DNA from 3 places in the Pantoea sp. SGAir0175 genome. Region 3 is predicted to be linked to each of the others. Evidence: predicted binding sites of a transcription regulator. Region 3 holds the regulator's gene; each other region holds the start of a gene.
What was found. Region 3 encodes LexA, which represses DNA repair genes until DNA is damaged. Its sites were predicted from a motif close to TNCTGTATGTACATACAGNA; they were not measured.
Positions count from the first base shown of each region.

Region 1: a site for LexA is predicted at 1,741-1,760, ahead of metR (HTH-type transcriptional regulator MetR). Genes of this name have one in related genera too.
Region 2: a site for LexA is predicted at 2,469-2,488, ahead of C1N56_RS08150 (DinI-like family protein). Genes of this name have one in related genera too.

Region 1 is NZ_CP028081.1:3,875,964-3,883,404, forward strand. Features, by position in the region: gene metE (5-methyltetrahydropteroyltriglutamate--homocysteine S-methyltransferase) at 1-1,566, opposite strand, end outside; gene metR (HTH-type transcriptional regulator MetR) at 1,793-2,725, shown strand; gene C1N56_RS18125 (YehS family protein) at 2,816-3,298, shown strand; gene C1N56_RS18130 (carboxylate/amino acid/amine transporter) at 3,295-4,173, opposite strand; gene glpT (glycerol-3-phosphate transporter) at 4,579-5,919, shown strand; gene yigL (sugar/pyridoxal phosphate phosphatase YigL) at 5,954-6,754, opposite strand; gene pldB (lysophospholipase L2) at 6,787-7,441, opposite strand, start outside.
Region 2 is NZ_CP028081.1:1,774,132-1,781,572, forward strand. Features, by position in the region: gene C1N56_RS08125 (hypothetical protein) at 1-157, shown strand, start outside; gene C1N56_RS08130 (hypothetical protein) at 138-467, shown strand; gene C1N56_RS08135 (hypothetical protein) at 550-1,074, shown strand; gene C1N56_RS08140 (acyltransferase) at 1,099-1,689, opposite strand; gene C1N56_RS08145 (hypothetical protein) at 1,909-2,175, shown strand; gene C1N56_RS08150 (DinI-like family protein) at 2,193-2,432, opposite strand; gene C1N56_RS08155 (DUF6388 family protein) at 2,770-3,093, opposite strand; gene C1N56_RS08160 (ABC transporter substrate-binding protein) at 3,166-4,458, opposite strand; gene C1N56_RS08165 (methyl-accepting chemotaxis protein) at 4,468-6,012, opposite strand; gene yedD (lipoprotein YedD) at 6,220-6,681, shown strand; gene C1N56_RS08175 (class I SAM-dependent methyltransferase) at 6,751-7,425, opposite strand.
Region 3 is NZ_CP028081.1:3,733,069-3,740,509, reverse strand. Features, by position in the region: gene ubiC (chorismate lyase) at 1-155, shown strand, start outside; gene ubiA (4-hydroxybenzoate octaprenyltransferase) at 180-1,046, shown strand; gene plsB (glycerol-3-phosphate 1-O-acyltransferase PlsB) at 1,182-3,605, opposite strand; gene C1N56_RS17500 (diacylglycerol kinase) at 3,731-4,099, shown strand; gene lexA (transcriptional repressor LexA) at 4,205-4,819, shown strand; gene dinF (MATE family efflux transporter DinF) at 4,948-6,273, shown strand; gene C1N56_RS17485 (CsbD family protein) at 6,433-6,645, shown strand; gene zur (zinc uptake transcriptional repressor Zur) at 6,716-7,237, opposite strand.

The DNA.
Region 1 (7,441 bases), 140 kb from region 3:
CACCGGCGGCTTAACACAGCGCGAGCCGTAGCTCTGTACCCAGCCGTTCTGCGTGAAAACAAAGCCGTCGAGGTTTTCGCCGAAGTACTCCACCATGTCGTTACGCTCGGCTTCGCCATGCACCAGCACGTCGAGCCCCAGACGCTCCTGCTCCGCAATCGCCTGCCGGATGTGTTCCGCGATACCGGTGCGGTAGTGGCCGCCGTCAATGTTGCCTTTTTTGAAGTCGAGGCGCAGGCCGCGAATCTCGGTGGTCTGCGGGAAAGAACCGATGGTGGTGGTGGGCCACGCTGGCAGGTTAAAGCGCTGACGCTGCGCCTGAGCACGCACGGTGTAGCTGCTGTTGCGCTCAGTGTCTCTGGCCTGGATTTGCGCCAGACGCTGCGCCACGGCGGGGTTGTGCACGCGAGCAGAATTTGCCCGAGCGCGAATCGGCGCGCTCCAGGCGTGCAGCGCAGCGGCATCGTGCTGGTTCAGCGCCTGACTCAGCAGCGACAGCTCCGTGCACTTCTGTAACGCAAAGGCGAACCAGCTTTTGACCTCGTCGTCGAGGCGGGTTTCCACGCTCAGATCAATGGGGCTGTGCAGCAGCGAACAGGAGGAACCGATCCACAGCTGCTGACGCTGGCCGGTCAGCGGCTGCAGGCGCTCAAACCAGCGGGTGAGATCGGCGCGCCAGACGTTACGGCCATTGATCACCCCCAGCGACAGCAGCCAGTCCGCCGGGATCTGCTGGTTGAGCTGCTGAAGATCGTCTTTGCCGTGCACCAGGTCCACGTGCAGGCCCTGCACCGGCAGCGTTTTGATGACATCAAGATTCTGACCAATGCTGTCAAAGTAGGTGGTCAGCAGCAGTTTCACTTCGCCCTGTAGCGCATCGTACGCCGGTTTAAACGCCTCGCGCCACGCCTGCGGCAGTTCCAGCGCCAGCGCCGGCTCATCAATCTGCACCCATTCGATGCCGCGCTGATGCAGTTCAGCCAGCACCTGACGGTACACCGGCAGAATGGCCTGCAGCAGCGACAGGCGGTCAAAGGCGTCACCTTTCACCTTACCCAGCCACAAATAGGTCACCGGCCCCAGTAGCACCGGTTTGATGGTGTGGCCGAGCGCCAGCGCTTCATCCACCTCGTCCAGCAGTTGCGTCCAGCTGAGACGGAACTGCTGACCCTGGGTAAATTCCGGCACGATGTAGTGATAGTTGGTGTTAAACCATTTGGTCATCTCCGCCGCCGCCGCGGGCTCGCCGCTGGGCGCCCGACCGCGACCGATACGGAACAGGGTGTCGAGGTCAATCGAGCCGTCTTTATTCTGGTGCCGTGCCGGTACGTTACCGAGCAGCAGACTGGTGGTCAGCACGTGATCGTACCAGGCAAAATCGCCGACCGGCAGCAGATCAACACCGGCGTCTTTCTGCTGCTGCCAGTGACGGGCGCGCAGTTCACGACCCACCGCCAGCAGTTCGTCCTGTGAGCTGTTCCCGGCCCAGTAGCTTTCCTGCGCTTTTTTCAGTTCGCGGCGCAGTCCGACGCGAGGGAAACCGAGAGTATGGTTCAGAATGGTCATGTGAGATTCTCCAGAAGTTGTTCGCTGTGCGACAGTCGCAGCAACCGATTTACGTTCATCCAGCGGGCAATCCTGCCGTGCGCTGAGCGTGTTAGCTGGACAAAGGTAAAGTGGCCGTCGCGTCTGACTGAGATGTTTAGCCGTCCAGATGTTTACACCGCTATAATCTGCGGGTACTGTATGTGTCTCAAGCGCAATTTGTTCAATCTCGATGTGAAGGACTCTCATGATCGAACTCAAACACCTGCGGACGCTGCAGGCGTTACGGCACACCGGCTCGCTGGCTGCCGCCGCCGCCCAGCTTCATCAGACGCAATCGGCGTTGTCTCACCAGTTCAGCGACCTGGAACAGCGGCTGGGCTTTCGGCTGTTCGTGCGTAAGAGCCAGCCGCTCCGTTTTACGCCGCAGGGAGAGATTCTGTTGCAGCTGGCGGAGCAGATTCTGCCGCAGATCCAGCAGGCGCTGCAGGCCTGTCATGAGCCGCATCAGACCACGTTGCGCATCGCTATCGAATGCCACAGCTGCATCCAGTGGCTGACGCCGGCCCTGAACAATTTCCGTCAGAGCTGGCCGCAGGTAGTGATGGACTTCAAATCCGGCGTGACCTTTGATCCGCAGCCGGCGCTGCAGCAGGGCGAACTGGACGTGGTGCTGACGTCCGATATTCTGCCGCGCAGCGGTTTGTTCTATGCGCCGATGTTTGATTTTGAGGTGCGGCTGGTGCTGGCGCCGGATCACCGTCTGGCGCAACTGGCTCACATCACGCCGGAAGATTTGGCCGATGAGGTGCTGATGATCTATCCGGTACAGCGTCAGCGGCTGGACGTGTGGCGTAACTTCTTACAGCCAGCCGGCGTCAGCCCGGCGCTGAAGAGCGTGGATAATACGCTGCTGCTGATCCAGATGGTGTCGGCCGGCATGGGCATTGCCGCGCTGCCGCACTGGGTGGTAGAGAGCTTTGAGCACCAGGGGCTGGTGGTGACGCGCACGCTGGGCGACGGATTGTGGAGCCGTTTATACGCGGCGATGCGCGACGGCGAGCAGCGGCAGCCGGTGCTGGAGGCCTTTGTGCGCTTTGCCCGTCAGCACGCCTGCGAGCACCTGCCTTACGTGCGCGATGCCTCGCGCCCCGGTTCCCTGCAGCCGGTCTCGTCCTGATGCCGCGGGCGGCCAATGTCGCCCGTGCTGTTATCCCCGCCCTGCCTGCTCTATAATGCGCCGCCTTAACCGCTACCGGAGAGTTTCACCATGACCAATAACGATGTGCTGCGCAGCGTGCGCTATATGCTGGATTTGAGCGACAGCAAAGTGGTGGAGATTTTTGCGCTGGCGGGCAGTGAAGTACCGCGTGAAGATGTGCAGGCGTGGCTGAAGAAAGATGACGATGAGGCGTTTCGTAAACTGCCGGATGTGCTGATGGGTTACTTCCTCAACGGTCTGATTTTCTACCGTCGCGGCAAAAGCGAAGACGCGCCGGCCCCGTCGGTTGAGCGCCGCATGAACAATAATATCTTTCTCAAGAAGTTACGCATCGCCTTCGCGCTGAAAACCACCGATATCCCGGATATCTTATTGAAGGCTAACTTCAAGGTGTCACAGGCTGAAATCGGCGCGATTTTCCGCAACCCGGATCATAAAAATTATCGCGAGTGCGGTGACCAGATTCTGCGTAACTTCCTGAAAGGTTTAACGCTGATTCAGCGGCCATCGACACCCGCGAAAAAAAGCTAAGCGCCTGAACTGCCGCTTTTGGCCGTGTGTCCCAGTACCCAGCGTTTATGCACGTACAGGGACGCAAAAATCACTATCGCCCCGGCGATAAAGCTTGGCCAGTGCGGCTTCTCCTGCCAGATCGCCAGGTTCACCAGTAATCCTGCCGGCACGTGCATGTTGTTCATAATGCCCAGCGTCCCGGCATCGACCTGGGTCGCGCCGTAGTTCCACATGAAGTAACCCAGTCCGGATGCGACCACGCCCAGCCACACCAGCACGCTCCACTGCAGCGTGGTGGTCGGCAGCTTGTGCGGATTGCCCCAGATGCACCAGGCGATCACCGCGATCAGCACTGCGCCGAGATAGAACCACGAGAACGCGGTGTGCTGCGGCATCGGACGGACTTCCTGCAGGCGCTTATAGCCCACCATGCCAATCGCAAAGCAGATGTTGGCCGCCTGCACCAGCAGCAGTCCGAACCAGAAATCATCGCTGACTTTGTCGTAGCGGATAATGGCCGCACCGAGCACCGCCAGCAGCGCGCTAAAGGCATAGCCAATGCGCAGCGGGCGCTTGCTGAGCAGGTCATAAATCAGTGTGACATACAGCGGCGTCATCACCGTAAACAGCAGGAATTCCGGCACGCTGAGATAGAGATAAGCCTCGAAGCTGATCAGATACATGATGCCTAATTGCAGCATGCCCACCAGCATATAGAGCAGCAACGTTGAGGCGCGGTAACCGCGCCAGCGCAGAAACGGCAGAAAGACCAGCGCCGCCAGGCCTAAACGCATCAGCACCGAGAACCAGGTATCCACCTGCCCCGCCAGATACTCCCCGATTAAACTAAAAGAAAAAGCCCACAGAATGGTGGTAACGATCAGCAACAGCACGGTTATGCATCCTAAAGTTCAACACTGGCGCTAGTGTAAACAAACTACAGCGCGCTGGCGGGACAATCTGGTTGACATGTGATGAAATTAAACACGATCGCATCTTCGCTGCCCGGTCAGCAGGCACGCGTCCGCATGGCGGGTTAACCGGCGGGCGGCGATTTTTATGAGGCGGCGCGCCGTTTTCTCTGGCACAAATGCGCGAAATCCAACATTTACTGGTTTATATCGCTCTTTATTGTCATAAAACTGTAACATATGTGTCACACGTCACAGTAACTGCGCGTAACCATCACTATTCTGTGCGCGAAATGGAAAGGTTGCTTTCTGTTCGCTGTCGTACTTTGTTTTTGCCCCAACCTGCTGGGAATCGATAACTATATTGCGCCCTGGAGGGCCATTCTGATGTTGAGTATTTTTAAACCTGCACCACACCAGCCCCAGGTGGCGGACGATCGCGTCGATCCGCTCTATCGTCGTCTGCGCTGGCAGATCTTCTTCGGCATTTTCTTTGGCTACGCCGCCTATTATCTGGTGCGCAAAAACTTTGCGCTGGCGATGCCTTACCTGGTCGAACAGGGCTTTTCCCGCGGCGACCTTGGCTTTGCCCTCTCCGGCATCTCCATCGCCTACGGTTTTTCCAAATTCATCATGGGATCGGTCTCAGATCGCTCCAACCCGCGGGTATTTTTGCCCGCCGGCCTGATTCTCGCCGCCGCCGTGATGCTGGTGATGGGCTTCGTGCCGTGGGCAACCTCGAGCATCATGGTGATGTTCGTGCTGCTGTTTCTGTGTGGCTGGTTCCAGGGCATGGGCTGGCCACCGTGCGGACGCACCATGGTGCACTGGTGGTCGCAGAAAGAGCGCGGCGGCATTGTGTCGGTATGGAACTGCGCGCACAACGTGGGTGGCGGCATTCCTCCGCTGCTGTTCCTGCTCGGCATGGCGTGGTTTAACGACTGGAAAGCCGCGCTCTATATGCCGGCGTTTGGTGCCATCCTCGTCGCCATCATCGCTTTTGCGCTGATGCGCGATACGCCGCAGTCGTGCGGTCTGCCGCCGATTGAGGCATGGAAGAATGACTATCCGCCGGATTATAGCGAGAACCACGAACAGGAGCTGACGGCGAAGCAGATTTTCATGCAGTACGTGCTGCCGAATAAGCTGCTGTGGTACATCGCGCTGGCCAACGTGTTCGTTTATCTGCTGCGCTACGGCATCCTCGACTGGTCACCAACCTATCTGAAAGAGGTGAAGCACTTCACGCTGGATAAATCCTCGTGGGCCTATTTCCTGTACGAATACGCCGGGATTCCGGGCACGCTGCTGTGCGGCTGGATGTCGGACAAGGTATTCCGCGGCAATCGCGGCGCCACCGGGGTATTTTTCATGACGCTGGTGACCATCGCCACCATCATTTACTGGCTGAACCCGCCGGGCAATCCGGGCATAGATATGATCTGCATGATCGTCATTGGCTTCCTGATCTACGGTCCGGTGATGCTGATTGGTCTGCACGCGCTGGAGCTGGCACCGAAAAAAGCGGCCGGCACTGCGGCAGGCTTTACCGGTCTGTTCGGCTATCTCGGCGGATCGGTGGCAGCCAGTGCGATTGTCGGTTACACCGTGGATTTCTTCGGCTGGGACGGCGGTTTCTTAGTGATGATTGTCGGATCGGTGCTGGCGGTGGTGTTACTGCTGCTGACCATGGTCAGCGAGCATCGCCACAAGCAGCAGCAGGCATAATCTGAGCGGGCCGGTGCATACCGGCCCGTTTTATTCAGGCGAGGAATAATTTACGCAGCGTCTGCGGCACCGCGTCGTCGGCGTTGCTGCCAATCACTTCCAGCGTCGGCAGGGTATCTTTCAGGCGCTGATGGGCGTTACGCATGATGCAGCCTTTGCCCGCCATACTCAGCATCTCGACATCATTCATGCCGTCGCCAAACGCGATGCACTCTTTCAGCGAATAGCCAAGCTGTTTCGCCACCGCTTCCAGCGCGTGCCCTTTCGAGACGCCGCCAGCCATCACTTCCAGACAGGTGGGCAGCGAGAAACTGACGTTAACCCGGTCACCCCAGCGCGCTTCAATCGCCTGTTCCAGCGGAACCAGATGCTCCGGATCGTCGCAGGTGAAGAACACTTTGCTGATGCCATCGGTGGCCAGCATGCCGGGCTGATACACCTGATAGGTGAACACCGATTCCTGGAAAAACTCCGCTTCCTGCGGATTATGGCGGCTGATGTGCCACTCATCGTCGCGGTAAACGTGCGTCAGGATTTTCTCATCGTGATACTTCAGGCCATACAGCTCGCTGGCGATATCGCTGTCCAGATTGTGGCTGAACACCAGTTCGCCGTCGGCGTTGTGCACGCGCGCGCCGTTTGAGGTGATCATATACGCCGGAATGCCGAGCTTATCGCGCATCTGACCGACGTCGATGTAGTGGCGTCCGGTGGCAAAAATAAAATGCACATCGCGCGCCACCAGTTCCTGTAGCGTGGTGCGGGCAAACGGCGTCAGACGATGTTGCGGAGAAAGCAGCGTGCCATCCAGGTCGGATGCAACGATGTGGTACATGTAGGCCTCTGGTATTGATGTCTAAGAATATATTAGTCACGGTGGCGCTGATAAAAGTCGACCACCGCATTGAGCGCTTCGGCGCGCATGGCGTCTGTTTCAAACAGGATCTCGTGACGCGCGCCCTGAATGATGTAAGGCGTGGAGCCTTCCACCGCATGTCCCGCTGCCGCCATGGCTTCACAGAATAGATCCTGCGCGCGGTTATCCACCACGTCGTCTTCACTGGCCTGCAACAGCAGAATCGGTGTCGTAATCTGCGCCACCTGATTAAGGATATGGCGTCCGGCCTGAATCCCTTCCCGCACCCAGTGATAGGTAGGGCCGCCGACGCGAATCGCCGGATCGTCGGCATAAAAACGCAGATTGCGACGATAACGTTCGCGACTGTGCGTCAGCCGGTTAATGCCAAACGGGCTGGCGCGCCAGCGTCCGGTGCCCAGCGCGTAGCCGTCGCGCAGCGCGGGCAGCTTTTCCGCCCAGTCGAGAATACGGTGCGCCAGAAACGGCGGCAGCGGCAGCACGATACCAAACATCGGCGCACAAAACACCGCCGCGTGGAAGGCCTGCGGCTGACGCGCCAGAAACAGCGCCACAATTGCGCCGCCCATCGAGTGCGCCAGCACGTAGCGCTGCTGATAGTGATGGCTGACCATCTCTTTCAGATACAGCGTTTCCAGATCGTCG
Region 2 (7,441 bases), 2.0 Mb from region 3:
TATCTCATCGCTGGAGACCGATCTGCGTTTGATCAAGAACGCACTCGGTATCCTGCTGGCGACCACCGAAGCCGAGCACAGCGATAAGTTTCGCAGCCAGATTAATCAATTGATCACCACTCTGGAGGAGAACCGCGATGGTGCAGATAAACAGTGAACTGCTGGTGCGAAGCCACCGCCGTCATTTGATGCTGGGTGGCCTGCTGATGCTGTTATCGCTGCTGTGTGTGGCGATGACCATTCTGTTTCTTTACGTCAATAACGACGCCAACCGGCGCGTGGAGGAGATTCGCCAGCAGTACCGGGCGATCTCTGATCGACGCGAAGCAAAGGTCGCCGAACTGACCAGCCAGCTGGTTGAGCTGCAGAAAAAGCTGGATGCCCAGCCGCCGCGCAGCACCAGCCACACCTCAACGCCCTCCACGCCGCCGGCCGGTCAGCAAACCGCGCCACAGCCGCGGCGCTAAGGAGGACCTGATGCGTATTACTGAGCGGATCGCAGTCCGTTTGCAGCAACTGCGGTCTTTATTTAGCAATAAGGAGAAAATTATGAGCGATCAAACTGTCATCAACCCAACCAGCGCTGCGGCGCAACAGGAATTGTCACCGCTGGAGAGTTTTGCCAACGAAACGGCCAGCGCGCCGGCTGCCGCTGACAGCGCAGCTGACAGCGTTGCCCAGCCAGCGACGCCGCCGGCAGCCGCAACGCCGGTAGTCGCAACGCCAGCTGCGCAACCGGCAGCGCCCGCCAGCGCTGAGCAACCGTTTCATGCGGATGCTCCGGTCGATCTCGATCAGCAGCTGGCAACGCAGGATACGCTGGCGAACGGCTCGGCCAGCGCAGGCGCCTCGGCGGCCGCCACGCCTGGTGTGCGCAACGCGCAGGCCACCGCACCGGTTGTTGCCCCCGACACGCCGGCTGCTGCGATCGCCGCCAGCGATGCGGTGGCGCAGGATATCAGCGCCGGGGTGAAGGACTTTGTCCAGGCCTTCAGCTTTGTTGAACAGGGCGTGCTGAAGCTGGGCAGCGCCGCAAAGGATGAACTTATTGCGCTGGCGAAGAAGTATCTGTAATTCAGACGGGCAGGGATGCCCTGATCACCTGTTCGGTCGCGTGATCTGCTTTTCCAGTTCCAGCGGGTTTCGCTGCCGGCTGTTAATCTTTTTAGCGGGCGAGCCGAAGTAGATCGACCACGCTTCGGTATCGCGCGTTATCAGTGAATTTGCGCCTACCGCCGTTCCCTCTGCCAGCGTAAGGCCTGGCATAATAATGGATTGCGAACCGACGATAACATGTCGGCCCAGCACCACTTTCCCCGAGGTGACGCCGGTCAGGTGGGCAGGCACGGTGGGATTGGTCATGAATTCCCCACTGTAGTCATCACTTTTCGAGTAGATTTTTACGCCCTGCGAAAGCCCCGAGAAATCCTCCATTTCCACACCGGCACCTGCCAGTATGGCGCAGTAACCGCCAATATGAATGTAGGAGCCAAGCGTCAGATACCCATCGCCGGCAGCCACGAGGGTCGAGAATCCGTCGATGCGCACGTGATCGCCAAGAGTGATATTGTGCAGGCCAATAATGGTGCAATTTTTGGCCACCATGACCTGCCTGCCGACGTGTTTGAAGCCGAAACTATTCAGCTCATGTTCGGTGTAATAACCAGGATTGAAAGGTTCAGTCGACACAGTGCATTCTCCGGATGATCGGGGCTGGTGTGCCATTATAGGTGTGAAGGCAACAGTCTGTAGCGGAAGAAAAGCGCTAAATCTGACTTCAATTCATCGCAATCAGCCACGAATGGAGACTAAGTTAAGATAATTCTGCAGGCGGCTTCGCTATTATCTGCTAACTTTAATTGCTCAGGCGTTATTTTAACTGGCTTTATCAGCAAAAAGGAAAATAGCATGAGTGATACAGAGGCAATCAAAACCAAAACTGACTACCTGCGTGATGTCACCTCACAGCTAAAAGAGATGCGTCACTATGCGCAGACCAACACTGAGACGCTTTCCAGCCACTGGCTGGCCTTTGATGCCGGGGAGTATAAGGATAAAGAGTACGCCACGCGTTTTGATACGCTGATCAACAAGCAGGGACAGCTGCTGGATGATATCGATCAGGCGATTCAGGATCTGGAAATCGCCATCAATCACAGCGAGCAGGAAAGCTAAGCGCGGCAACTGGTGGCCTAATCGGCCACCAGCCACATCTCGGCTTCATCGAACATCTCTTCAACAATACGCGCAATTGTCGCCTTGTCGTTTTTACTCATATCGGTTTCGATGGCGTTACGCTCCATCGGCTTAACTCGCACTTCCAGATCCGGAAACACGCGCTGCACGCGTTTCTCCAGCTCCTGCAAAATCATTTCGCGCGCGCCCGGTAAACCGGCTACGTTGCGCTTGTCGTAAATCAGCTCCACAAACATCAGGGCATTCCAGTAATCAAAGTGGGAGCGTCATATTACTGTAAATAAAACCAGTGACAAGCGGCAGGGCGGCAATTATTTTCATGGGGGTGAAACAGCGCGGAGTAAAGTTGCAACGACAGGGGAACAAAGCGGGCAAAAGCAGAGGGTGCACGCAAAAAATCGAACCTCTGGAGGTGGAAATCCAGCAACACCTCCAGAGGCGGTGCAATAGCACCTTTCGTTCAAGGACAATCGACGACAGTCGTCGTGAGTATTAAGTTATACAACTTTTCCCATCTTGTACAACTTTTTCCCCGGAAATTTCTCTCCGATCGCCTTTTTATCAGTGCATTGCTTATAACTCGTTCTTAATACAGAACTCTTCCCACGTCATACCCAGCGCTTCCGCGTGAGATTTCAGATAGGTTTCAATCGCTTGTGCAGCAACTGCTTTATCCGGTTCCGCCAGCTGGATGGAGAACAGCATGCCGTCGAGCTTCTTCTGACGCAGAAACGCGGCATAGATGCGCTCGGCGTGCCACGCGCGCAGTTCACGCAGGGACATATTGGCGGCGCGCGCATCACTCTCACTCAGTTCATCCAGCGCGGACTGAAAATCAGGGTGGGCGGTGAAAAACAGGCTGCGGGCCTGGGCGTAATACTCTTCAGGGGTTTTCATTCGGGGTTCCTGCCGGTCAAATTGCGCGTTAGTGTAACCCGCACACGGCGACTTGTCAGGAACCCCGAATGTTTACTGCTGTGCGGCCTGCAGGCGCGTCACGTCCTGCTGATTTTTTTCCAGCGTTTGGTCCACCGTCAGCTTGCCCTGCAGCAGCGCCGCCAGATTCTGCCCGACGGCGTTACCCATCTGATCAAAGCCAGCAATACTGACGTACTGCACACCGGTGTAAGGTACGGTGTTCAATGTCGGTTGATCGACGGTGGCGGATTCAATCGCGCTGCGCACCTGAGCGGCGTAAGGCGCCAGGCGCTGGTAGTTTGGCTGCTGGTAGGTGGAGTTGCGGCTGCCGGGTGGCACCGCTCCCCAGCCGACGGTATCCGCGACCTGCTGAATATACTGCCGCGAGGTCGCCCAGCTGATGAAGTCCACGGCGGCGGCGCGCTGCGGTGAGTTAGCCGGTACCGCCAGCGCCCACGACCACAGCCAGTGCGAGCCGTTGCGCGTAATGCCGCCCGGCGCCGGCGCAAACGCCAGCTTGTCCGCTACCAGCGAGATCTGCGGGTTAATCAGCAGCCCGGCGGCGACGGTACTGTCGATCCACATCGCGCATTTTCCCTGTGCGGTAAGACGCAGGATCTGGCCAAAGCTATTGCTGGCCGTATCCGGCGGACCGTCCTGTTTCACCATCGCCAGATAATCGGTCAATACCTCACGCCACTCTGGCGAATTCAGCGTCGGCTGCCAGCGATCGTCAAACCACTGCGCACCATAGGCGTTGGCCATGGTGGTGAGCAGGGCCACGTTATCGCCCCAGCCGGGCTGGCCGCGCAGGCACAGGCCATAGATACCGTGCTGAGGATCGGTGAGTTTCGCCGCAAAATTTTTGATGTCGGTCCAGTCGGGATCGTCTGGCATGGTCAGCCCTTTCGCCGCAAACAGATCTTTGCGGTAATAGGTCATGCTGCTTTCCCCGTAAAACGGTAGCGCGTACAGCGTTTGCTGCCAGGATAGTGCTTTGCGCACCGGCGTCAGCAGATCGTCGCTGTCATACTCTGGCGGCAGGTTATTGAGCGGCGCCAGCCAGCCTTTTTTACCCCACAGCGGCGCTTCATAGGTACCCACGGTAATCACATCAAATTTTGCGTCACCGCTGTTCATGGCTGCCAGCACCGCCTGGCGCAGGGCGCCATCATCCATCACGTGCCATTGAAGTTTCACGTCCGGATGCTGCTGTTCGTAACGGCTCGACAGCTGCTGCATGATAGTCATGTCACCATTGGCAATGGTGGCGATATTGAGCGTGGTGGCGGCCTGGCTGAGCAGCGGCAGCGCGGCCAGCAGCGCGATTATGGTACGCTTCATGGCGGCTCCTTATGGCTGCTGCAGGCGGAAGAATGCCATTTTTTCCACCAGCAAACCGGCATGCTGGCTCACCGTCTGGCTGGCCGCGCTGGCCTGCTGCACCAGCGATGCATTCTGCTGGGTGGCGCCGTCCATCTGGATTACCGCGGTGTTCACCTGCTCAATGCCGCTGGATTGCTGGCGGCTGGCCACAGCGATCTCGCCAACGATATCCACCATGCGCGCCACGCCGTGGTTGATGTCGTTAAGCATCTCGCCAGAGCGCTGCACCAGCGCGCTGCCGGCTTCGACTTTACCTACGCTGGCATCGATCAGCGCCTTGATCTCCTGTGCGGCACCGGCCGAACGCTGCGCCAGCTGTCGCACCTCTGACGCCACCACCGCGAAGCCGCGTCCCTGTTCCCCGGCGCGCGCCGCTTCTACCGCCGCATTCAGTGCCAGCAGGTTGGTCTGGAAGGCGATTTCATCAATCACGCGGTTGATATCCGCGATGCGCTTGCTGGAGGATTCTATCTCCTCCATCGCACTCACCGCGTCGCGCAGTACACCGCTGCCGCGCTCGGCCTGATGGCGCACATCGCTTGCCAGCTCGTTGGCCTGCGCGGCGTTGTCCGCGTTGTGTTTCACCGTGGCGGTCATCTGCTCCATACTGGCCGCAGTCTGCTCCAGCGAACTGGCCTGCGCATGGGTGCGCTCCGACAGATCGTCGTTGCCATCCGCCATCTGGCGTGCCGCATCGCTCAGTGCATGGGCACTTTCGCCCACCTCGCGCACGATCTCCGCCAGCCGCACATCCATGCGCAGCAGCGCCTGCATCAGTTCCCCCATCTCATCGCGCGTTACCGTACCGATACGGTGATTGAGCTCGCCGCCGGCAATGGCATCCGCCAGCTCGCGCGCCTGGGCGATGGAACGGTTAATCGAGCGGATCAGCAGCCAGCCGGAGACCAGCGCCAGGCTCAGACCCAACAGCAGGATGGCGAACAGGCTATTGCGTGCCAGCAGGTAGTCGCGGTTGCCTTGTTGCCAGGCCGTCTGCGCATGCTGGCGCATCAGCGTATCCAGCTGATCGATATCCTGCTGCAGCAACTGGCTGCCGCTGCGCAGGCGGGTTTCGATCACCACCAGTGCGGCGGACGGGTTACCGCCTTTCAGCAGCTCACCGGCTTCGTGCAGCGCACCCTGCCAGCCGTCGAGATGGGTCAGGAAGCGCTGGCTCAGCGGTTTGGTCTGCGCATCAAACGCCAGCTGCTGCCAGGTATGGCGATCGGCGTTGATTTGCTGACCGTACTGCGCAATGCGTGCCAGGCGTTTTTCCACTTCACTGCTGTCGGTCCAGTAGCGCAGCGCATCGAACAGGGTAGCGGATTGCTCCTGCACCATGCGGTACAGGCGTGAAGAGTATTGCAGCGGGAGCAGCTCGTTCTGATAGGCATTTTGCGCGCGCTGATCGGCAGCGCGCAGGCCGATAATTCCCCAGACGGCAGCAATAATCAGTAACAGGCACAGCAGGCTGACAATCGCAGCCAGACGTGCGCGAAGGGTCAATCGCATAACAGCGTTCTCCGAAACCAGGGTGAGTAAGTCGTCAATATTGTTATGGGTGCAGGTGCTTTAGACTTCACATCAGGTTATCGGCGAAGAGTTGAACAGCTTGAGGGCGCCGGAGAAAGAGAAGGGGGAATCCACCGCAGATACCTTGCGTCACGCCGGGAAAACATTATAACGTAGCCGCCATTGATGCGAGTGTAGGGACCGAAGATGAAAAAGTGGATGGTACTGGCCGCGCTGGCGCTGAGCGGCTGTGCGCAAATCAACAGTTATGACGAAGCGGTAAAAACCCCGGCACCGCTGGAGCTGCAGGGTAACTGGCAGACGATGGGACCGCAGAGCAAGCTGATCAGCAGCGAGGCTATGGCCAGCCTGATCGTCAGCGCTGATGGCACTACCCTTGACTGCCGCCAGTGGCAGCGGGTGATTGCCAAACCGGGCAAGCTGACGCGCCTGGATGATGACTGGGTTAATGTTAACCGTCAGGCGCGTGTGATGCCGCTCTCGCTGGAGAACGGTGAGCTGCACTACGATGGCCTGACGCTGCGTAAAGTGGATCGCCCAACCGTCGAGTGCCAGCAGGCGCTGGACGAAGTGGCAAAGCGTCCTGGCGATGCGGTGATTCAGGATATTGAGCCGCAGATTCTCAGGCCGGTCACGGCAGAGAAATAAAGGACAGAGCTGAAATGCTTTTCTTCCTCTCCCGGCTGCGGGAGAGGACATTTCATCAGGCTGGAACGGTTATCGCTTCTGCAATAAATAGCTGTTTTCAAAGCCGGGCAAACTGCCAATCACATCGAACCCATTAAAATAGCCACCCGCGCGTAATAAATCCACAGCAGGACCGACCTGCGGTGAATACTGGTGATCGCGATAATCGTCAAAGACGATAAAGCCGCCTTGCACCAGGGTGGGCGAATATAACAGGAAATCGAGCAATACATGGCGGCCTTCGTGTCCGCCGTCAATATGCAGTAATACGGTACGCGGATTAAGGGCCTGCACCCGCTCAATACTTAATTCAGAGTAGCCACGGATGAGATTAACCTGGGGAAACAGCTTTTCGTGATAAAAGCGCAGCTCACTTTCCTGATTTGCCAGCTCCATGGGATCGATGCTGATAATGCGACGTTTATGCTGGCAAATTTCATTCATGAAAGCCGTCGATTTCCCTTTCCACACGCCGATTTCAATGATGTCACCCGCCACATTATTATGCTCGAGTAACCAGCAAAGATAACCCAGGCATTTTACATGGCTATGGAAAGAGAGTTCACGGCGCGCCATGGCCAGCTCTGCCGGTAATTCTGCCTGCGCCTGTGCCAGAGCATCACCGACCTTATCCCAGGTGTCATCGATGAGCTGCTGTATTTCAGGCTCCTGAAAAAAAACTTTTAAATCCGCGATATCGAGCATGTTGTTGCCTTATAAA
Region 3 (7,441 bases):
CCTCCTCGACGCTGAGCCGCGATTTTATCGATCCGGGCCAGATTGATGACCTGTGGGGACGCCGCTCGCGGCTGCGCCTGTCCGGCAAACCGCTGCTGTTAACTGAACTGTTTTTACCGGCGTCGCCGCTGTACCGCGCGCTGAAGCAAGGATAACGCCCCGTGCAAAAGACTTTAACCATGAGCAAATGGCAGGCCTATAGTCGCCTGATGCGTATTGATAAACCGATTGGCACGCTGCTCCTGCTGTGGCCGACACTGTGGGCGCTGTGGCTGTCCGGCATGGCGATTCCGCCGCTGTCGGTGCTGGTGGTGTTCGTCCCTGGCGTGTTTGTGATGCGTGCGGCGGGCTGCGTGATCAACGATTATGCCGACCGTAACGTCGACGGCCACGTGAAACGCACCGCCGCGCGACCGTTAGCCAGCGGCGCGGTAACGGAGAAAGAGGCGAAACTGCTGTTCGCCGGCCTCGGTCTGCTGGCGTTCCTGCTGGTGCTGACCATGAACCGCATGACCATTCTGCTGTCATTTGGCGGGCTGGCGCTGGCGTGGGTTTATCCCTTTATGAAGCGTTATACCCATCTGCCGCAGGTGGTGCTGGGCGCGGCGTTTGGCTGGGCGATTCCGATGGGCTGGGCGGCGGTTAGTGAGTCCTTACCCTTTGTCTGCTGGCTGGTGTTTCTCGCCAATATTTGCTGGACGGTGGCTTATGACACCCAGTACGCCATGGTTGACCGCGACGACGATCTGAAGATTGGCGTGAAATCGACGGCGATTCTGTTTGGGCGTTACGACAAGCTGATTATCGGGCTGTTACAGCTGGCCGCGCTGGGCCTGATGGCGCTGGTGGGCATTTTACTGCATCTGAACGGTGCGTTTTACTGGTCGCTGCTGCTGGCGGGCGGGCTGTTTGTGCATCAGCAGAAACTGATTGCCGGGCGTGAACGTGAGCTGTGCTTCCAGGCATTCCTCAACAACAACTACGTTGGCCTGGTGCTGTTTATTGGCGTGCTGCTTAATACCCAGCCGTTTGTTGCGCTGTTCTGATGATGGGGTGATTAACCCCGGCGGCGCGCCGGTCGCCGTAGTGGGAAGCGCGTTCTTTTCACGCCTGAATTCTGACAACAAAAACCGCGGCGCAATCTGGCGTGTGACAGATGCGCCGCGGTTTTCAGTCGCCCATTAGTCGTGCGCTACGGCACTCTCAATGGTCAGACGGACATCGCTGGTGACCAGTTCGGCCAGCATCTGCCACATCATATTGGTACGTTCAGCATCCGCATCACCGGAATCACTGATATAGCCTTCATCACGCAGCGACAGCACCAGCGCGGTAAAGACCGCCTTGTCGAAGAACTCCGGCGCATTGATACCGTGCAGCACTGACAGACGCTGAGCCAGCGTGCGGCTCTCTTTCTCCAGCGTGCCACGGTTAATGGTCGGCTTGGCGCTGAGAATGGCGAAGGTGATGGCGAAACGCTGCAGCGTTTCACGAATCCCGGCCGCCAGCAGCTGCAGCGTACGGTAACGCGCCGCACTCATTTTCAGCTGGCCTTCCTGTACGGTGATCAGCCCCTGCCGCGCCATTTCGGCGCAGAGCGCATTCAGCAGGGCTGGCAGTTCGGCACTGTCCCAGCGCAGGAACAGTTCGCTCTTCAGCATCGGATAGACCAGGCTGACCTGGCGCAGCAGTTCCGCCTCGCTGATCTCCCGATGCTGCTGCACGATAGCGGCAATCAGCGACGGCATCACCAGCATATGGTGGATGTTGTTGCGATAGTAGGTCATCAGCACCGCCTGCTCGCGCGGCAGAATGATGATCTCGCCAATACTGTCCTGCTCGGTCTCGAACTTGTTCATGCCCATGGCGTGATCGAGCAGCGCTTCAGCGCTGAGATCCGGCACGGTTGACTCGGGTGAGTACGGCACATTGCGCAGCAGCTGGGTGTAGCACTCCAGCTGTTCCGTCAGCTGTTCACGCGTCAGCGAACGCTGGCGCGATGCCAGCAGCGCGGTCACGCACAGGTTCATGGCGTTGGCCGCGCCGGCTTCGTTGATGCGTACCATCAGACGTGCCGCGATATCGTTCACTACCGGCGTCATCCACGCCGGACGCTGAGGATCGATAGGGTCAATCGCGTCGCGCCACTCCGGAACCTGTTTGTTAAGATAGTTAACCAGCGACAGCGGCTCACCGAAGTTCACATAGCCCTGACCGAGGTTACGCAGCTTGCGCAGGCCGCGCACCATCTGCATGAAACCCTCTTTCTCTTTCGCGGCACCGCGCAGCTCTTTGGCATAAGTGCCGACTTCCATCACGTGCTCATAACCGATGTAGATCGGCACAAAGGTGATAGGACGGCTGCCGCCGCGCAGCAGCGCCTGTAACGTCATCGACAGCGTGCCGGTTTTCGGGTCGAGCAGACGGCCAGTACGTGAGCGCCCGCCCTCAACAAAATACTCAACCGAATAGCCGCGGCTGAACAGCTCGCCCAGATACTCGCGGAACACCGTGGAGTAGAGCTTGTTGCCTTTAAAGGTACGACGAATAAAGAAGGCACCGAGGCGACGGAAAATCGGTCCGGCTGGCCAGAAGTTGAGATTGATACCGGCAGCAATGTGCGGCGGCACCAGGCCCTGATGATAGAGCACGTAGGACAGCAGCAGATAATCCATGTGGCTGCGGTGGCATGGCACGTAAACAATTTCGTGACCATCCTGCGCCAGCTGGCGCACGCGTTCGCCGCCGTGCACGTTAATGCCCTGATAGAGTCGACTCCACAGCCAGCCCATCACACGGTCAGTCACGCGGATCGCTTCGTACGAGAAATCCGCCGCCACTTCTTCCATCATTTCGATGGCGTTCTGCTGGGCTTTTTCATGCGAAATCTTCTTGCTGCGCGCTTCGTCTTCAACCGCTTTCTCAATCGCTTTGGATTGCAGCAGCTTGTTGAACAAATCCTGGCGTGCCGGCAGACGCGGGCCGACGGCTGCCAGCCGCTGGCGGGCAAAATGAATGCGCGCGACACGTGCCAGCTTCTGCGCGATCGACTGATCGGTACCGTGTTCGGTGGCCATCTGACGCAGTGAAACTGTGGGTGAGAAACGGACAAAGCTGTCGCGACCGTGCCACAGGATGGCAAAGAACTTCTGTATACCGTTAAGAATACGCAGATGTGGCGTCGGTTCGCCCTGAATTTCACGGCCTGGCGCACGGCCAAACATCACGGAAACCGGCAGCATCTGTACGTCCAGCGCCGCATTGTTGCGGTGCAGATCGAGGTAGTCATGGAACAGCTTGACCGACTCCGGGTTCGCCACGAAATAGGGGAAGACGCGCGGCCCATCGTGAATAAATACGTGGCGCGGCAGCAGGGTGCCGTCAATCTCCAGCGGCGCCAGCGGATCCGGCAGATCGTGCTTCAGGCACTGTGCGCGTAGCGTGAGCAGGTCCGCCTTTGAATCATAAGGCAAAACATACATCACCGGACGGGTCGGATCGATACCGTGTTCCGAGATCGGATCGGTCGGAATGACCTTACTTTTTACCAAAATAGAGAGTGGTAAATTCAACAATTTGTAATAGAGTTTACGCCAACCTGACATAGACAACTTGAAGCCTCTTGTTAGCAAAGCGCGGCAAGCATACCAGAAAGTGCGGCGAAGATCTGTGGCTGTGCCACCTCGCGCGCCCAGACATTGACGTCAAAAACAGTTAAGGGTTCCACAACATGGCAAATAACGTCACCGGTTTCCTGAGAATCATTAAAGCCGCCGGTTATTCCTGGCAGGGGCTGCGCGCTGCCTGGCAGCATGAAGCCGCTTTTCGCCAGGAGGCGATTGCCGCACTGGTCGCGGTTGCCATCGCCTGCTGGCTGGATGTCGATGTCATCACGCGTGTGTTGCTGATTGGCTCGGTGGTGCTGGTGGTCATTGTTGAGATCCTTAATAGTGCCATCGAAGCCGTGGTGGACCGCATCGGTCAGGAGCGCCATCCGCTGGCGGGACGCGCCAAAGACATGGGCTCGGCGGCGGTACTGCTGGCTATCTTACTGGCTCTGTTTGTCTGGATCGCGCTGCTTTGGTCGCATTTGCGATAAACATTCCACATTCATCAAGCCGCTGATTTTTCCCTCTGTTTCGGTTTTCATTTCGCCAATACCTGTATATACTCACAGCGACTGTATAAACAACCAGGGGGCGGGATGAAAGCGTTAACCAGCAGGCAGCAACAGGTCTATGACCTGATTCGCGACCATATTAATCAGACCGGCATGCCGCCAACGCGTGCTGAAATTGCTTCGCAACTGGGCTTCCGCTCGCCTAACGCTGCTGAAGAGCACCTGAAAGCGCTGGCGCGTAAAGGTGTCATTGAAATCGTCTCCGGTGCATCGCGCGGTATCCGCCTGCTGATGGAAGAAGAGGCGAGTGAAGGGCTGCCACTGATCGGTCGCGTTGCCGCCGGTGAACCGCTGCTGGCGCAGGAACATATCGAAGCCCACTATCAGGTCGACGCCAACCTGTTCAAACCCTCTGCCGATTTCCTGCTGCGCGTCAGCGGTATGTCGATGAAAGATATCGGCATTATGGACGGCGATCTGCTCGCGGTGCATAAAACACAGGAAGTGCGCAATGGCCAGGTGGTGGTTGCGCGTATTGATGATGAAGTCACGGTGAAACGCTGGAAGAAGCAGGGCGCGATTGTCCAGCTGCTGCCGGAAAACAATGATTTCCAGCCGATTGTCGTGGATACCCGTGAACAGTCGCTGACCGTGGAAGGGCTGGCCGTAGGCATCGTGCGCAACGGCGAGTGGCTCTGAAACCCGGTTGATCTCCCCCGCTGCGGCGGCGCTCGCGCGCTGTCCGCAGTCTGCTCTAATCATACTTTTGTTCCCGGCCCGTAAGGCGCTCGCTCAGGCCGACCACCGTAACCCTCGGGATGGGGCTGATGCAGCTATTTTCCTCTTCTGATAAAGCGCTGTGGCGACTGGCGTTGCCAATGATCCTCTCCAATATCACCGTGCCGCTGCTCGGCGTGGTCGATACCGCCGTGATTGGCCATCTTGATAGCCCGATCTACCTCGGCGGCGTGGCCGTAGGCACCACGGCAACCAGCTTCATCTTTATGCTGCTGCTTTTTCTGCGTATGAGCACCACCGGTTTAACCGCGCAGGCCTTCGGGGCCGGCGATAAACAGGCACTGGCGCGCGCACTGATGCAGCCGCTGCTGATCGCCCTCGCCGCCGGGTTGCTGCTGGCGCTGCTGCGTTCTCCTGCCAGTAGTCTGGCGGCAACGCTGATGGGCGGCAGCGCGGAAGTCCAGCAGCAGGCGCAGATCTTCATTGAAATCCGCTGGCTGAGCGCACCGGCTACGCTGGCTAACCTGGTGATTCTCGGCTGGCTACTGGGCGTGCAGTATGCGCGTGCGCCGATGGTTCTGCTGATTGTCGGAAACCTGGTTAACATCCTGCTCGATCTGCTGCTGGTGCTGAAACTGCACTGGGGCGTTGCCGGTGCCGCCGCCGCCACGGCGCTGGCCGAATACGTGACGCTGGCAGTGGGATTATGGATGGTGGCGCGCGTGCTGAAACTGCGCGGTATCGATTTCAAACTGCTGAAAAACAGCTGGCGCGGTGACGCGGCGCGGTTATTTCGCCTTAATCGCGACATCATGCTGCGCTCGCTCATGCTGCAGATCTGCTTCGCCTCGCTGACCCTGCTGGGTGCACGCATCGGACCGGATGTGGTTGCGGTCAATGCGGTGCTGTTGATGTTCCTGACGTTTACTGCCTATGCGCTGGACGGCTTTGCTTACGCGGTGGAAGCCTGCTCGGGTGAAGCGGTAGGGGCAAAAGATCGCAGCCGGCTGCTGCTGATCTGGCATGCCGCCTGTCGCCAGGCGGGTATCGTTGCGCTGCTGTTTGCGCTTATTTATGCGCTCAGCGGGCCGCACATTGTTGCGCTGCTTACCTCGCTGCAGCCGCTGCGTGAGATGGCCGATCGCTTTCTGCTGTGGCAGGTGATTTTACCGCTGGTCGGCGTCTGGTGTTATCTGCTGGACGGCATGTTCATTGGCGCGACGCGCGGCCGCGAAATGCGTAACAGCATGATCATGGCAGCAGCCGGTTTCGGCATCACTTTGCTGACGCTGCCGTGGTTAGGGAATCACGGTTTATGGCTGGCGATCACGGTGTTTCTGGCGCTGCGCGGCCTGACGCTGGGATGGATGTGGCGCCGCCACTGGCAGCGTGACAGCTGGTTCAGCCAGCCATAAGCGCAGCGCAGGCACCAGAATAATCTGTAATTCCGTGCACAATCCGAAGCGGCAACTATAATTATCTCAAACGGCGCAGATAAGCAGCGCGTTATATGGTTATTTCCGGTATTACATGAGAAATACACCATCTCACTCAGGAAGACGTGGAGGATTGTTATGAACAAAGACGAAGCGAGCGGAAACTGGAAGCAGTTTAAAGGGAAGTTTAAAGAGAAATGGGGCAAGTTGACCGACGACGATTTGACCGTGATCGAAGGGAAACGCGATCAGCTGGTGGGTAAAATCCAGGAACGTTACGGTTACGCCAAAGATGAAGCTGAACGTGAATTGAAAGACTGGGAAAGTCAAAACAAAGATTACCGCTGGTAAGTCTCCCGCTTTAAGGATGATGCTCCTACCCGCTGATCGTTACGATCGGCCTGGCATACGGACGTGCCAGTTACCCTTTACGCACCTTCTTCTTAGTTTCCACTTCATGATCGTGCTGACAGCTACCCGGCTGCGTGCAGGCCGCCACTTCGGCACAGTTTTCACACAAGCCGTGCGCCTCAATAACGCTATGACGTAAGGTAAAACCTGCCTGATCGGCCAACCCGGCAATGATCTTTTCCACGCCGTGCGCGTGCTTCTCACTGACGGCGGCACAGTTGTCGCACACCAGCATCACCGATGTGTGCGCCGGCTCGTCGAAATGGTGGCACACCACATAACTGTTATTTGACTCCACCCGATGAATAAATCCCTGCTCCAGCAGGAAATCCAGCGCGCGATAAATAGTTGGTGGTTTCGCCTGGGGTTCACTGATGCGCAGCTGGTCCAGCAAATCGTAAGCGCTAATGGAACCGTTCTGCTCCGCCATCAGGCGCAGCACTTCTGCGCGCTGCGTAGTGAGGCGCACGCCACGGTCAAGGCACAGAGATTCAGCCTGCGTGAGCAGTTGTTCGGGCGTGAGGTTTGGCATAAGCATTCTCCAGGTGATGGGTGATGTTATTTTATCACACAAACTTTTACGCTGCTGCCATTGCTTTTTTACCTTATATCATCCAGGAAATGTCCGGCTTTCAGCCACTTATCTGCCGCGTTGCGTCCTGGTACCTCCTTCTGTTAAGCCATGCTTTTCCTTCCTGAGTTTTTTCTCACAGGTTAACCCATCTTTTTGCTTTGC